Regions from separate parts of the Yaniella soli genome, predicted to be linked through region 1. Evidence: riboswitches for the same ligand, from Rfam matches in the RefSeq annotation. Region 1 holds a riboswitch; each other region holds the start of a gene.
What was found. A riboswitch is a leader RNA that binds a small molecule or an ion and turns the genes downstream of it on or off. The one in region 1 is predicted to bind thiamine pyrophosphate.
Positions count from the first base shown of each region.

Region 1 (5,355 bases):
GTTGGCGTTGCCCTAACCACGGTTCGGCCGTGAGGCCAGGTCGATAATCATCCGAGTATTGCCCAACGTATTGGGTTTAACGCGTGCCAAATCCAAGAATTCAGCGACACCCTCGTCAGTGGAACGCAGCAACTGAGCAAAGACATCCGGGTCAAGGACCGACTGATCATCCATGACTTCGAAACCGTGACGCTGGAAAAACGAGGTTTCAAACGTCAAACAAAAGACGTGCTGGACGCCTAAGTCTTCGGCGCGATCCAGCAGAGCATTCAGCACCACTCCACCGACGCCCTGGCCCTGATAGGAATCTGCGGTAGCCAGAGTGCGAACTTCAGCTAAGTCCTCCCACATCACGTGTACCGCACCAAAGCCGACAATCTCACCGTCAGGATTTTCGGCAATCAAAAATTCTTGGATGGCCTCAAAATAGGCAACCTTGTCCTTATCCAGCAGCACACGATCGGTGGCTAACGGTTGGACCAGGGATCGAATGACAGCGACATCTTGGGTTCGGGCTGGGCGGACGGCAAATTCCATTCTCCCCACTGTAGTCTGTCTAGCCATTCGACAGCGAGTGCCCAGCGACCAATGTGCCAGCTGCGGACACGGCACGAAGAGTCTGGCCAACGGCTGCAAACCTCCGCACAATAGAAGCTATGAAGATTTTGACTGTTTGTCTCGGAAATATTTGTCGCTCCCCTGCCGCCGAATCGGTACTCATCAAAGAGTTTTCCAAAGCCGGCATCAATGCTGACGTTACGTCAGCCGGCACCTCGGATTATCACATTGGCAGCCAGGCCCATAAGCTGACCCGAAAAGTCGGGACCGAACGCGGTTATGGGTTCAGTTCGGTAGCCGAGCAGCTCACACCAACGCACCTGGATGAAGCAGACGTCATCTTGGCGATGGACGATTCGAATCTGGCAAATATTCTGGCGCTTACTGACACTGACGAACAACGCGCCAAGATCGTTCGTTTCGGGGCATTCGCCTCGGCGGTAGACCAGGACGGTATTGCCAACGTGCCAGACCCGTATGGCCACCCCGAGGACGCTTTTGTTTCGATGTACGACCAGATTGAGGATGCAGCGCGCGGACTCGTGAGGGCCGTTGAAGACCAGAGTCTCGAAACCGTCCTGCAACGCTACGGTGCCCAGTGAGTCTGACCGGTTCGACGTCGACGGTTACGCTGACTGATGGGACCAAAGCGTTCCGCAAATCGTTACCCGGTGCTCCAGAAGGCTTCTTCCAGTTCGAAGCAGCCGGCTTACAAGCCCTAGGGGCGCTTGGGGCAAGGGTGCCCCAGGTATATGAGGTGACCGAGGAACAGCTCATCATCAGCCACGTTGAAGCCAAAGACGGTTCTGCTGCTATTGAGCACCCCGAATATGTGTTTGGCCAAGAGTTAGCGCAACTGCATCTGACCGCACAGCAGACTGCTGACCCAGCACAAACATTTGGCAGTCTCGAAGGGCTCGACCACTGGTTTCTGGGCGGCGCTGCCGTTGACCTACAACCCACCGAAACTTTGCATGAAACTCTGGTGACCAACAGGATCATCCCGTTAACCGAACAGGCAATTGAGTCGAGCCAACTCGATGCCTCTGCACTCCAGATGGCACAAGCCATCATCCCTGAGCACCTGGGACCACAAGAGCCACCAACTGTGGTGCATGGAGATCTGTGGGCTGGCAACCGCATGGTCGATCAATCGGGTGCCAGCTGGTTGATTGATCCCTCATGTCATTGGGGCCATCGCGAACAAGACATTGCCATGATGCAGCTATTTGGCGGATTCGGGCCGGCCGTTATGGACGGCTATAACGCAGTGTTTCCGCTGACTGCAGGTTGGCAAGAACGTATCCCGACTTTCCAACTCGTCCCACTGCTGGTTCATGTACTGTTATTCGGCTCGGGATACTCTGACCCCACGATGCGCTCGCTACGTGCCACCGTCAATCACCATCCTTAGGAGGATCATGACCATCTGGTGCTGTGGCCGCAAACTAGATTTTGGGTGCAGCCTCCTCGTGTAATCGAATCACTGGTGCAAAGTCCGTAAAGGATTCAGGGACGACAGTACCCATGATCATAAACCCGTCGGTTGCACCCTGTTCGACCAAATCCAGCATTTGTTGAGCGACAGAATCAGCGGTACCGACGAGAAGAGGTTTGAATTGCGCGATTGCACCCAACATCGCAAGCTGTCCAAGCGTCGTTATTCCGCCCGCTACGAGTTCGGCAACAGTATTTTCGAATCCTTCGGCACCGGTCGCGCCATGCTGTGTTCGCAAAAATTCTGCGGCTGAATCCTTCAAGGACCAGTCAGCAGGATCAGCCCGGAACAAAGTGGCCAGATCCTGCAAGGCAGTGACTGGGTCAATCAGGCCTTTGAGCTGCCGCAGTTTTTCCTCCGCAGCGACTCCGGATTCGGCGACGACGGGTTGAACACCCATCAGCGTGGTGATCCTATCTGGGTTTCTTCCTGCTTGTGATGCTCTGTAGCGAAGATCCGCACGAATCTGTTGACCTTGAGCACCGTCGGCCGCCACCATAAATGTTGCGTCAGCCTAGCGAGCAGCAAAATCCAGACCTGTTGGGGAAGCACCGGCTTGCAATAGCATCGGACGATGGCCCTCGACGTCTCCCGGCACGGTCAAAGGGCCAATGCCGTGGTTGGTCGGCTGGATACGTGTGGGGTCAGCGAAACGGCCGGTTTCGGTATCTACCCACAGTGCATCGTCTGGGAATGTTTGCCAGACGTCCAGCACCTCTTGGGTGACCTTGTCCGCTTTGTGATACCTATCTGCTCTGGGTTCAAGCCCGGGCAGGCCCATGTTTTGCGCCTCATAATCGTAGGCAGAAGTCACGATATTCCAGGCGGCGGGACCCCCGGACAGTTGATGCAAGGTCGCTACCCTGCGAGCAATATCGTAAGCCGGCACAAAGGATGTAGAAAGCGTACATCCTAGACGCAGCCGTTCTGTCACGGAGGCAACAGCCGACATCACGGTCACAGGATCCAGGTAAATTCCCCCTTTGGCACCTGCTGCAATAACAGCATCTGTGGTGCCATCGTGACCACGTGCCATTGCCATCGCATCTGGAACAAACAACATGTCATAGCCGTCTGCTTCCAGTTAGCGTCCTATATCCGCCCAGAATTTGGCACGTAACCAGTCGGAACGATTCTTGGGATGTCGCCATGCACCAGCGAGTTGAAACAAGGGCGGAAAAATCATTGCCGCACAAGGTATGGAAGATTCGAAAGGTTTCGCAACACATTGCGTGGCGTGAACTGGTGAAGTCATCTGGCCCTTCCTCCGCCGGCATGATCCGGATCAGGTGTTCGGGTCTGCGCGTTGCGCACTCTCAGCCGTGTCAGCTCCCCGGGGTACGGCCTCTACTGTAGACCACAACGAGGCGTCAGCATGAACTATTGCTGTCGCATAAAAAAGTGCTGGAACCCTCTCGTTGAGGGGTCCAGCACTTTTTGTCCGAGGCTAAAGGTTAGCTGTCGCTACCTGCCTCGATTGCTTCGCGTTCTGGTGCGGCTTCGATCGATTCTGGTTGGTTGACCAGTTCGAAGTCGAGTTCCGCATTCTTGCCTTCGCCCTTCACGGACACGAGGATGTGGGTGTAAGGCGGGATTTCACCGAAGAGCAGCTTCTCGGACAGTTTATCTTCCAGCATGTCTTGCACCGTACGACGCAGCGGACGGGCACCCATGGATGGGTCGTAACCACGCTCTGCCAACAGTTCCTTGGAGGCCTGATCCAGTTCGATGCTCAGGTTCTGTTCTTTCAAACGCTCCTCGAGGCTGCCAATGAAGAGGTCGACAATCTCGATGATTTCGGAGATGGACAGCTGTGGGAAGACAATCGTGTCGTCCACACGGTTGAGAAACTCTGGGCGGAAGTGCTGACGCAGCTCCTGCTGAACGGTTGCCTTCATACGTTCGTATCCGGTCTCGGTGTCAGAAATTGACTGGAAACCGGTCTGAACACCCTTAGCAATATCGAAGGTACCAAGGTTGGTCGTCATAATGATGACCGTGTTCTTGAAGTCCACAACGCGACCCTGTGAGTCGGTCAGACGACCTTCTTCCAGAATTTGCAGCAACGAGTTGAAAAGGTCCTGGTGGGCTTTTTCAACTTCGTCAAACAGGACAACGGAGAACGGACGGCGACGAACCTGTTCGGTCAGCTGGCCACCTTCCTCGTAGCCGACGTAGCCCGGAGGGGCACCGAAGAGGCGTGAGACGGTGTGTTTCTCTTGGAATTCTGACATGTCCAGGGTGATCAGGGCTTCTTCATCCCCGAACAGGAACTCGGACAGCGTCTTGGCCAGCTCGGTTTTACCAACACCGGTCGGACCGGCAAAGATGAACGAGCCGGTTGGACGGTGTGGATCCTTCAGCCCGGCACGGGTACGACGAATCGCACGTGACAGCGACTTGACTGCTTCGTCTTGGCCAATGACCCGACGATGCAGTTCGTCTTCCATATTGCGCAAACGCTCGGCTTCGCTTTCGGAGAGACGGAAGACTGGAATACCGGTGGACTTCGATAGCACTTCGGCAATCATGTCTTCGCCGACTTCGGCGATACCGTGAGCGGCTTCGTCACGCCATTCGCGTTCTTTGGTGTTGCGCTCATCTTGGAGTGACTGTTCTTTGTCACGTAGTGAGGCCGCACCTTCGAAGTCTTGGCCGTCAATGGCGGCTTCCTTCTCTTTGCGTACTTCCTCGATGCGCGCATCGTATTCCTTGATCTCTGGAGGGGTCGACATCCGCTGAATACGCAGACGTGCACCGGCCTCATCGATCAAGTCGACTGCCTTATCCGGCAGGAAGCGATCTGAGATGTAGCGATCTGCCATGGTGGCAGCTGCCTGGAGTGCTTCATCCGTGATGGACACACGGTGGTGCGTTTCGTACCGGTCGCGCAGACCACGCAGAATGGCAACGGAGTCTTCAACTGATGGTTCGTCAACCTGGATGGGCTGAAAACGACGTTCCAGGGCCGCATCTTTTTCAATGTGTTTGCGGTATTCATCCAGTGTCGTGGCACCGATGGTCTGCAGTTCGCCGCGTGCCAACATCGGCTTGAGAATCGAAGCGGCATCGATGGCGCCTTCTGCGGCACCGGCACCTACGAGTGTATGAATCTCGTCGATGAACAGGATGATGTCGCCACGAGTGCGAATTTCTTTGAGAACCTTCTTCAGGCGCTCTTCGAAATCACCGCGGTAACGAGAACCGGCAACCAGCGAACCCAGATCGAGGGTGTATAGCTGCTTGTCTTTCAAAGTCTCTGGTACATCGTCACGCACAATGGCCTGTGCCAGACCTTC
Region 1 covers NZ_BAAGSP010000002.1:77,651-83,005, forward strand. The annotation lists gene ACYVJT_RS01445 (iron-sulfur binding domain-containing protein) at 1-16, shown strand, start outside; gene ACYVJT_RS01450 (amino-acid N-acetyltransferase) at 13-537, opposite strand; gene ACYVJT_RS01455 (low molecular weight protein-tyrosine-phosphatase) at 657-1,160, shown strand; gene ACYVJT_RS01460 (fructosamine kinase family protein) at 1,157-1,972, shown strand; partial or broken gene ACYVJT_RS01465 (LLM class flavin-dependent oxidoreductase) at 2,007-3,140, opposite strand; TPP riboswitch at 3,302-3,402, opposite strand; gene ACYVJT_RS01470 (ATP-dependent Clp protease ATP-binding subunit) at 3,511-5,355, opposite strand, start outside.

Region 2 (5,355 bases), on a different contig from region 1:
CCTCGATCGTGCCCTCGGACTCAAGGAGACCGGCCAGTGCCATAAGCAGTGTGGTTTTCCCTGTCCCGTTGGCACCCATCACGGCGATGCGCTCACCTGGATAGATGTCGAGGTCGACGTGGTTGACGACTGGATCGGTACCCGGAGCGGGCCGCACCGTGAGTCCGCGAGCACTCAGCAATGCCTCTGTCTCTGGTTCTTCGGCCGGTACGAACTGTGGCAACTGCACGCCTGGTGTCCACACACCATTGGCTTCGAGTTGGTCGGCATGTTCGGCCAGCACCTGATGTGTTGGGCCATCTGCTTGGATGTGACCTTCATTGATGACCACGGCCCGTGCGGGAAGACCGGGTCCGTCGGCGAGCTCGTCGAGGCGGTGTTCCACCAGGATCAGTGCACCCTCGGTACCGGTGAGCTCGGTGAGGACTTGCATCACCGAGGCAACGCCTGCCCCATCCAGCATGGAGGTTGGCTCATCGGCGAGCACGATCCGTGGCCTTGCTGCGAGCGCGGCAACCGTGGCGATTCGTTGCACCCATCCGCCCGAAAGTGTGTCGGTGCGCTGCCGCAGGAGGTGGTCTGCATCGACCGAGGCCAGCAGGTCGGTGACGCGTTGGCCGATCTCATCGGGGTCGACCCCATGGTTTTCAAGTGTCAGGGCGATTTCGTCTTCGACCAGTGGCAGGGTGATGCTGGCATGTGGATCTTGGGGCACGTTGCCGACTCTTCGACTCAGCCCGGCGACCGTGTTGGCGAGGACCGGTTCCCCTGCGACCAAGCATGCACCGGCGGTTTCTAACGGCACCGAGTGGGGTACGACCCCGCGGATGGCATCGAGCAGGGTGGATTTCCCCGCGCCAGATGCACCGAGCAGCAGGATTTGTTCGCCCGGCATGACCGTGAGGTTGATGTCGTCGAGGAGCACCCGGTCGGTGCGCGGGTCCACGGCTGTGAACCCGCGCAGCTCGACCAGCGGAGTAGTCATCGTCATCGTTGTCTTCCGATGGCATAGTTGTCGACCACACCGGTGGTTTTGATGGCTCGTACGAGGAAGTAGGCGAGGATTCCGCCCAGGATGATGCCCGAACCGCAGTGGATGACCAGGCGCAGCAGCAGGATGTCTTGACCAAACCAGCCAAAGCGAATGGCCGAGAACCAGAAGATAAAGAATGCCCCCAGGAAGCCACTGATCGCGTAACGGCTGATGCCGAAGCGTTTATACCTGCCGATGGCAAAGGGCAGTTCTGAACCGAGTCCCTGTAGTAGCCCGGAGAGTAGCAGTGTCGGACCAACGGGGGAGCCGAGGAAGACGAACTCGATGGTCGCAGCCAGTATCTCCGCAAGAATGCCCGAGCCTGCCTTGCGTGTGATGGCCACAGCCAGTGGGGCGACCAGTAACCAGCCGCCCTGCAGGAAGTGTTGGGCAATATCGCCGGCCGGGCCCATGACAATCGCCAGCCCGTTCCATGCTTGGACCAGCGCCCAGTAGACGAACCCGAAGACCACACCGAGCACGACCACCAGGACGAGATCTTTGAGTTGCCAGCGCCAGGGGCTGTCATAGGGGTTGCGATATTTCGTTTGGAATGGTTGTGCTGTGCCGGTCACGCTGCACCACCGGCGTTCTGTGATGTGGGTGAGTCCAGTGAGACCGATACGTGAGAGACGACGTGCGGGACTTCTTCGCCGACTTTTGCCCAGGCATTCACGATCACCCTCAGCACATCGGCCAGATCTCCGCGCAGGATGGTGGCATAGTGTTCGCTGGTGACGGTGATGCCTGAGGCTTTGGCTTCATCGATGGCTGCATAGATTGGGCCCATGTGTGGGCTGCCGTCGTCGGCCAGCGGGTACAGCGACCATGCCGCTACTGCTTCAATACCCGTTTTGTCGAGTTCGACGGGCTGCTCTGCTGAAATCTCGCCGGGGATGAGTTCACAGGAGGCTTCACCGGGGCAGCCACGAGAAAACAGCAGATGGCTGGTGAGATGTTTCCGCTCTGAGGCTCGGGATGCTGCGGCAATGAGCGTGGTGGCGTATTGCGCGAGCTGTTGTGCGGCGTCACCGGATTGCACACCGACATAGGTGGAGACTTCACCGGTGGCAATCTCGAGGCCATCCAGGTTGAGCTGGTTGTTGGTTTCTTCCAGCGCGTTGAGGATGATGTTTGCGAAGTCATCACTGTGCGGGTGGACGCTAATGCGCATCCCGATCCCGATTTGTGCTGGTGATAATGTTTGACCACTCACGGTGGTCTCCCTTCCGACCACCGGGCTCTCAATATATTGAAAGCTTCGGACCTCTCCCTACGCCAGTATGATCTGGATCAGGTTGAATCGGGTCTGCGGCATCTCCGCACTCTCAGCACCAGTTTCAGTGCACCCCGGGGTCTTTGTGTGGTCACCACACTAGTCTGTTTGGTGCAGCCCGCGTCAACGTTGCGGAATTGGACCGGACCATGATTGACGCGTCTCGTATTGCACAATAGATTGTGAGTATCAGTCCCTGCCGTTGACTCCCCTCTTGATCTGGGACAGCCGATGACAGGGACTTTAATTTCCGCTCAACGTCAGTGTTTAAAGAAGCGCAGCTATCTCGCCGGTAGCTTCGGCACGAGTAGATGCTTGCCGGGAGAATCGCTGGGCAAGCTCTTCACAATCCCGGTCACGTCTTTTTTGAAATCGGACTAGATCGACCAATCCAATGCGGAGCTCACGCCCTACTTGGTGAGACGATATTTCACCACGGTCAAGGAGTCTGTACAAATGCGCGCGACTCATGTTGAGTCTCGACGCAACTTGACTGAGCGTCAGTTCTTTTTCTATATCAGGCATGTGAATCATCTCCGTTCATTCTTACGAAAGTTCTTCATCCCGTATAAACAGTGTGGTCCCACTCGTCTTGATCGGGCGACGAGGTGGCATAGCGGAGTCGGTACGGCTCCTCAGCTGCGAACTCTTCAAAGATGATGTCTACCAGATCGTCTCCGGTGAGCCACGTTCGTTTGAGGCGCTGTGCCCGGAATGCTCCGAACCCCAGCTGCGGCAGTTCATCAGAATCAATGAGTTCTTGGAGCGTCATGCTGGTCCGCATGGTGCCGATACGCAGCACACTGACCGGCAACCCAGATGCATCACTGGCAAAGCGACCGATTGCTTCCATATACGCTTTCGTCGCACCGTACAGTCCGTCGGGGCGGGGTGGATCTGAAGGTTTCACGTGCACGTCGCCTGTGCCCGCGATCAGCTCTCGCTCTGGCCATCCGGCCGCATGATTACTGGATGCCAGGATGACTCGTCGAGTCCCGTGCGCTCGTGCCGAGGCCAGAATACGGTTGGTCGCATCGATCTCTATTGCGTAGAGGCCGTGTTTGCCGTCGGGAGCACCCGTGGCAAGGTGCAGCACGAAGTCTGCCTCTTCGACCAGTCGACCGACGAGCTCTGTATCGTCCAGGTCGGACTGATAGGTCTCGTGGAACGCTCGATCCGCAATCGGTCCCTTATCAATACCCACGAGTTGGTATGACTCAGCGAGCTGCTGCGTGACGAGACTGGCCACGGTCCCCGCTGCGCCGGTGATCAGAATGCGGTTCCCCGGTGGTCGAGGACTCCACTGGGGTTCGGATGGTGATGCTTCAAGTGGAAGGTCCATGATCCGATCCAATCGCTCAACGGGCCGAGATGCAACACTTCGCTCTGCTCATCGGAGAGTAATAAGTGGACTTCAAACCACAGAAGCGGTAGAGATATTCGCAGCACTCTTCTCACACTCAGCGCTTTTGACGAGGAAATTCATTTTGTCACAGGTACCTCCACCACCCCAGCAACCACCAGCCCCCGGGCCTGACTCGCCACCACCTGCAGTGGCCTCTTTCCTCAAAGAGATCCCGCCAAATGCCTGGGCGCGGACCTTCCTGATTGTTGCGGTGTTCTTCGGCGGTGCGTTGATCATGGCAGGCGTCATCGCGGGGCTGTTCACGGCCGGGGTCGGCGCGGCCGTCGGCAACGGTTTCCCAGCAGAGCTTGATGCGGTACTCGGTGGTGGCCCCACCTGGATTGTGATGACCTTCCAGCTGTTGGCCATGGGCTTCCTTTCACCGTTATCGCTCGGTGTCGACTTCGCTGAACTCGGCATGCATGGCGCCGGTGGGTCACTGTTCTTTGTCCCGTGGTTCGTGCCAGCCGGCGGCATTGCCGCGGTTGTTACCACCCAACGCTACCTCGGCGGCAACCTGCGCGCACGACACATCGGCACCCGGTTGTTACTAGCCGCTCTAGCAGGCGTCGCCTTCGCTACCGTCGTGACTGTTCTGGCGGCCGCGATCCGCTTGCGGTTCGACGAGGCAACGGCCATGTTCGGGGTCTCCGCGTGGGCACATGCGGCATCGTTTCCCGGTTTCATCGTCGCCGCGCTACTCGTAGGGTTCATCACATACTTGTTGTTCCTCCCACAGCGGGGCACCATCTTGCAGCGCGCCATGACCAGCATCGCTCAGGTATTCGAACACGTCATTGCTCTGAGCATCGTTGGTATCGTCCTCGGCATCATCTACGGTGCAACGCAGGGTACGAACGAGGGCCTTGTGATGGTCTTGGGCATTCTGCCAAGCCTTGGCTTCTTCTTGTTTTCAGCGCTGCACTTCATCCCGATGATCGGTTCCGGATCCGCAGGCATAGCCGGGGTGGGCGAAGCAGAGACATTTCACATCTTTGATGCACACCCCGGAATATGGATCCCCGGGCTCGTGATCATGGTGTTCGCACTCGGGATCAGTGCATTCCGTTGGAATGTCCGCACCAACTTTCAGGCGCATACCACCTGGGCTTGGGTTACACTGCCCGTCACATACCTGCTAGCCGGGATGCTGCTGACCTTTGGCAACGGCATCTACTTTTCGATGTTTGCTGAAGGGGAAGGCTTCCAGATCACCTTCAGCAGTGCGTCCTGGGGCTTCCTCATCTGGGCAATCATCGGTGCCGTCGTGCAGCTGTTAGCGGTCTTTGTGATGCCGCAACTCGCACGGCGCTTCCCAGCGGGACTCTCCCGAACACTTTCGTGGGGCGTGACCCCGTCGGCCGCCGCAGCCGCCCCAACGTATCAGCAGCCATACCCTTCATCAACGGACCACACCGAACAGTTCGAACCGGTCGACCAGACCACCCCGATGCATAGCGTGCCGCCACCTCCCGGTGCCGCTCCGGCATCCAGTGCCGCACCCGAGGGTGTCTGGCAGCAGGCCGCATCCGAGCCCCGTCAGCCTCGTGAACCCATGTCACGCACCACCAAAATCCTCCTGTGGACGGGATTGGGTGTACTCGTACTGGCCGCTATCGCCTGGATTGCCCACTCGGTGCT
Region 2 covers NZ_BAAGSP010000025.1:3,367-8,721, reverse strand. The annotation lists gene ACYVJT_RS12010 (ABC transporter ATP-binding protein) at 1-991, opposite strand, end outside; gene ACYVJT_RS12005 (ECF transporter S component) at 988-1,608, opposite strand; gene ACYVJT_RS12000 (YkoF family thiamine/hydroxymethylpyrimidine-binding protein) at 1,605-2,249, opposite strand; TPP riboswitch at 2,286-2,396, opposite strand; gene ACYVJT_RS11995 (helix-turn-helix domain-containing protein) at 2,577-2,834, opposite strand; gene ACYVJT_RS11990 (NAD-dependent epimerase/dehydratase family protein) at 2,869-3,651, opposite strand; gene ACYVJT_RS11985 (zinc ribbon domain-containing protein) at 3,797-5,355, shown strand, end outside.
Region 2: linked by a shared signal. The riboswitch ahead of ACYVJT_RS12000 (YkoF family thiamine/hydroxymethylpyrimidine-binding protein) and the one ahead of ACYVJT_RS01465 (LLM class flavin-dependent oxidoreductase) in region 1 are both predicted to bind thiamine pyrophosphate.

Region 3 (5,355 bases), on a different contig from region 1:
GTACGGTGATGCGCAGAGACGAGCGCGTGATGACCACCAACACCAGTAACGCCACGGTGCCCACAACAAACGAGATAAATCCGGCGTGGATGGCTGACCCCAGTACGCCGGTGAGTTGACCATTGACGGCGACCTGAATACCAAAGCACACACCCACCGCGATGCCGATGACGTACCAGCCAGGCGACGGGGCGACCTGACGCTGCGGACGGGCTCGACCGGCAAGGACAGCCAGCAGTGCCGCGCCCACGACGACGAGCGCCCCGGTCAGTCGCCAGCTCGTGGCACGGTAGACGTCAACGCCAAACAGCCCGAAATGATCAATGACCATCGTCGTGATGACCTGAGCGGTCAGGTTCAGCGCCGTCGAATACAGTGCGCCCAAAATAGGTAGTAATAAGACGGTGGTGGTCATCCCGACGACACCAACGAGCCCACCGATCCACAACCACCAGGGTTGCGTGACGAACAGCGTGGCGTCGAAGCTGACGGTGCCGACCGTGGCCCAGGTGAGGACCGCCAAGCAGATGGTACCGACCAAAAACGAGATGACGGCCATGACCCAGGGGGTGGAGACCGAAGCGCGCAACCGGTTGTTGACCGCAGATTGATTCGGTAACAACACCCCGATAGCGACGCCTAGCAATGCGTAGAGCAACAAGAATCCTCGTGGACGTGCATGAATTGGGACACAACGCAGCTAGTCTAATCGAGGTTTTGTCCGTGACGCCTGCTGGCGCGGGCGGAAAACTCCTACGACTTTCGACGCCAGAACTAGTAGGATGACAAGATAGTAGATCGCTGGGCGTTCCGGGACTTCTCAGGTTGGTTCGGTACACTATCCCGGGAACTCAACGCACTGTTCCGCTCACTCAACCGGTTTTCAAGGGAGGAATGCCTGATGACTCAAGGGTCACGGTGGATTACCCCGGCCGAAACGGAACCAATCCAACGTGTCTGGATGCATTTTCCTCGCGCCGGTACCGTGAATTTTTCTGCCATGTGGCAACTATCTTCTGCACGTCGTGCGTGGACGCGGCTGGCCGAGACCATCAACCAGTATGTGCCCGTCACGCTGTTAGTTGATCCGGATGATCAGCACACGGTGTCCTCACACACCTCCTCGAGCCTCGACACCATGGTGATCCCTTTTCATAATGCGGCACTGCGCCGTACCGGTCCGACGATGGTCGTGTCGCGTCGTCCACAGTCCAACGGAGGCCGTCGACCACGTCGTGTTTTAGGGATGGTCGACTTTACCTTTAACGGTTTTGGCCGGCTGCCAGGCGTCGAATACGGGTTGGACGATACCCTGCCCGGCACCCTGATGGATTTGCGCCCGACGACCTCTGGGTGGAGCGAGCGCCTCCTATCGATGATGGTTTCCGAGGGCGGTTCCTGGATTACCGACGGCAACGGTACGGCAATAGCTTCCGAACGCCTGTTGACCGATCAGCGGCGCAACCCCGGCTGGTCGACGCGTGCCGTCGAACGCGAGCTCCGCCGCGATGTGGGGCTGGACCACATCATCTGGTTACCCTCTGGCCTGACCCGCGGTGCAGCACCGGCCGGCTGGGGTGGCTACATCGACCAGCTCGTCGCCTTCCACTCGCCCGGCCGCGTCCTGCTGCACACCCAGCCCGACGAGACCCATCCGGATCACGCCGCCACCAGCCAGGCACGCGAGATCCTGTCTGAAGCCACCGATGCCAACGGCAACCAGCTAGAAATTATTGACATGCCGGCCCCGCAAACGCATTCGGATATGCGCGGTCCGGTCAACTGGTCCTACATCGACTACCTGGTGCTCAATGACGTCATTATCGTGCCGCGCTTCGTGGACCCACACGACGACCAGGCCCGCCAACTGTTGAGCCGACTCTATCCGGAACATCGGGTCGTCTCCTTTATGGCCCAAGATCTCTTTGACCACGGCGCTTCCATGCGTGCCGTCACCCTGCCCCAACCCCAAGTCAGTTCCAGAAAATAATGATGTCTTGACCACAGAAAAAATGACCGGTATCCAACGAGCCATCTTGGTGGTGGTGCTGGTACCCGTGTTCATGTCCCTGTTGTCGATCTCCTCGATCAACGTGGTACTGCCCTCCGTCCAAGCCTCACTCGACGCGCCCACCAGCCAAATTCAGTGGGTGCTCTCGGGCTATACGCTCGCCTTCGGCGTGCTGCTGGTCGCCGGTGGTCGCGCCGGCGACACCCTTGGCCGAGGCAAACTCTTTGTCGCCGGACTCGGGCTGTTCGGGCTCGGATCACTGATCGCCGGACTCGCACTCAACGGCCCCATGCTGATCGTCGCACGCTTCATCACCGGCTTCGGCTCCGGGCTGCTGAACCCACAAACCGTGGGCTTCATCCAACAGTTCTTTGACGGGCCCCGCCGTGCACGGGCCTTCGCCTCATTCGGGTCCGTTGTCGGCGTTTCGGTAGCCATCGGTCCCGTCCTGGGCGGTGGACTCATCGCACTACTGGGCCCCGATTGGGGTTGGCGTTGGACGTTCTTGGTCAACGTACCCATCGCGGTGGCCGCCATCTACTTCGCCTATCGCAACTTTCCGACCTCGGCGTGGCAGCGCTACGTCCCCGAAGGCGTGACCGACGAGGCACGCACCAAACCCGATCTGGACCCTATCGGCACCATCACCTTTACCCTCGGTGCACTATTGGTCATGTGGACCTTCTTAGAACTCGATAAAGGCGGCATCTACTTCGCAATGCTGCCCGTGGGCCTGCTGATTTTGACCTGGTGGGTGTGGTGGGAACGCCGGTATAAACGACGCGGCGGGTCGCCCATGGTCGACATGAACCTGTTCACAAACCGGGCCTACCGCAACGGCACCCTACTCATTGGACTCTTCTTCACCGGTTCCACCTCCGTCTGGGTCACCGTGGCAATCTTTTTACAAACAGGCCACGGCATTTCGGCACTCGTCGCAGCACTCGTGGGCCTACCCTCGGCATTTGCCACCTCGATAACCTCCCAAATCGCCGGACGCTACGTACTGAAAACCGGTCGCGCAATGGTCGCCTGGGGCATGAGCGTGACCCTGACCGCTTTGGGATCATCCATCCTCGTCGTCATCGGGGTCCAACTCTGGGACTGGCCCATCTGGTGGCTCATCCTCACGCTGTCACTGATGGGTGCCGCACAGGGCTTCATTATCTCGCCCAACCAAACACTGTCGCTGATCGAAGTGCCCGCACACGTCTCCGGGGTGGCCGGAGGCGTCATGCAAACCGGCCAACGAGTCGGCACCTCCATCGGCACCGCGCTCATCACCTCGATGCTATTCGGGCTGGCCGCCGCCTACTCCTGGAACTGGGCATTCGTCGGCGCCTTCGGCCTCATCATGCTCATGGTCGCCCTGGCCATGGTCGTCGCCATCGTCGATATTGTCGGCACCCGACGCGCCCAAGCCGCCGTCCCACAGGGCCACGAAGCAAAATAACGTCACACTGTGGGCCAACAATGCGCAGGGTATGGCAATGCGGTAGGTTGGAGACATCGACAGGGGAGCAGTCCAACGAAGCTGCTGAGAGTGCTCGCGCAGACCCTCGAACCTGATTCCAGTTCATACTGGCGGAGGAAGTCGTAACTCTCCACGCATAGCGTGCCCTCCTACACGACAGGAGGACCTCATGAAAAAATTCGTCCCGGCGCTCGCCGCCACCACGCTGATACTGACCGGTTGCTCGGTGACCGACCAAGCGCCCGATGCCACCGACGACGCATCCCAAACCGTCACGGTCATGACCCACGACTCGTTCAATGTGCCCGAAGAACTCGTGACGGCATTCGAAGAAGACACCGGCTACACCATCACCACCACGTCGCCAGGCGATGCCGGAGCCGTGTTGAATCAGCTGATCTTGCAGCAGGACAATCCCACCGTCGACGCGGTCTATGGCATCGACAACTACTCGGCACCCACACTGCTCGAAGAAAACATGCTCACCACCCACGACGTCGAACTGGGCGGCGCTGCAGACTACACGGTCGGAACTGATACAGACGGCCACCTAGCGCCGATCGACCGCGGTCAAGTGTGCGTCAACATGGACAATGCGTGGTTCGAAGACGCCGACCTCGCGCCCCCAGAAACGCTGGCTGACCTCACCGATCCCGCATATGAGGGGCTCTTCGTCACCACCGACCCAACCGTGTCGTCACCCGGGCTCGCCTTCTTGGTGGCCACGGCGACCGCCCAAGATGACTGGCAAGGCTACTGGCAAGACCTCCTGGACAACGGCGCCAAGGTTGCCTCCAGTTGGTCCGACGCCTACTACAGTGACTTCACCTCCACCAGTGACGGTGAGTATCCGCTGGTACTGTCCTACTCGTCGTCACCGTCAGCCGAAGAAGGTCGCACCTCGACCATCACCGCCACGTGCACCGATCAGGTCGAATACGCCGGGGTATTGGAGGAAGCCGCCAACCCTGAAGGCGCCAAAGCGTTCATCGAATTCCTACTGAGCACCGAATTCCAAGCATCGCTGCCCGAGGAAATGTTCATGTACCCGGTCGATGACGACGTCGAACTGCCCGGCGAATGGGAACAGTATGCGCAGCTGGCCGATGACCCCATCAGCGCTGACCTGACCGTGGTCTCCGAGAACCGGGATGCCTGGCTGAACGAGTGGACCGAGCTCTACGAGAACGCCAACTAAACGTGCTCACCCGGTTCGGGTGGGGCGCCGCGCTCGCGGTCGTCCTCACCTTCCTCACCATCTTCTTCGCCTGGCCCGTCGGCGCGATGCTGGTACGCGGCATCACCGACGACGCCGGCAACCTGAACCTCAACACATTTGGCGACGTATTGACCACCGGTCGCACCTGGGCCATCGTCGGCCACACCCTGACGATGGCTTCGCTGGGCACCTTAGGCTCGGTCCTGTTCGGTATCCCCGCCGCCTATATTTTGTACCGCACCGATTTCGTCGGCCGCAACGTGCTGCGTTCCGTCACACTCATCCCATTCGTGCTGCCCACCGTCGTCGTCGGAGTGGCCTTCCGTGCGCTGTTGGGCACCAACGGACCGCTCGGGTTCCTCGGACTCGACCAAACCACCTGGGCCGTGGTCGCGGCCATGGTGTTCTTCAACATCAGCCTCATCGCCCGGCAAGTGGGTGGCCTGTGGCAGATGCTGGATCCGCGCACCGTCGAAGCCGCCCGCAGTCTCGGTGCGTCACGGGCACGGGCGTTTTGTACCATTACCCTGCCTGCACTCACACCCGCCATTGGGGCCTCCGCCGGGCTTGTGTTCCTGTACTGTTCGACTGCGTACTCGCTCGTGCGAACACTGGGCTCCCCCGGCGTGGGCACGTTGGAAACCGAAGTAT
Region 3 covers NZ_BAAGSP010000019.1:39,735-45,089, reverse strand. The annotation lists gene ACYVJT_RS10630 (DMT family transporter) at 1-658, opposite strand, end outside; gene ACYVJT_RS10625 (agmatine deiminase family protein) at 902-1,990, shown strand; gene ACYVJT_RS10620 (MFS transporter) at 1,998-3,464, shown strand; TPP riboswitch at 3,516-3,621, shown strand; gene ACYVJT_RS10615 (thiamine ABC transporter substrate-binding protein) at 3,655-4,683, shown strand; gene ACYVJT_RS10610 (ABC transporter permease) at 4,653-5,355, shown strand, end outside.
Region 3: linked by a shared signal. The riboswitch ahead of ACYVJT_RS10615 (thiamine ABC transporter substrate-binding protein) and the one ahead of ACYVJT_RS01465 (LLM class flavin-dependent oxidoreductase) in region 1 are both predicted to bind thiamine pyrophosphate.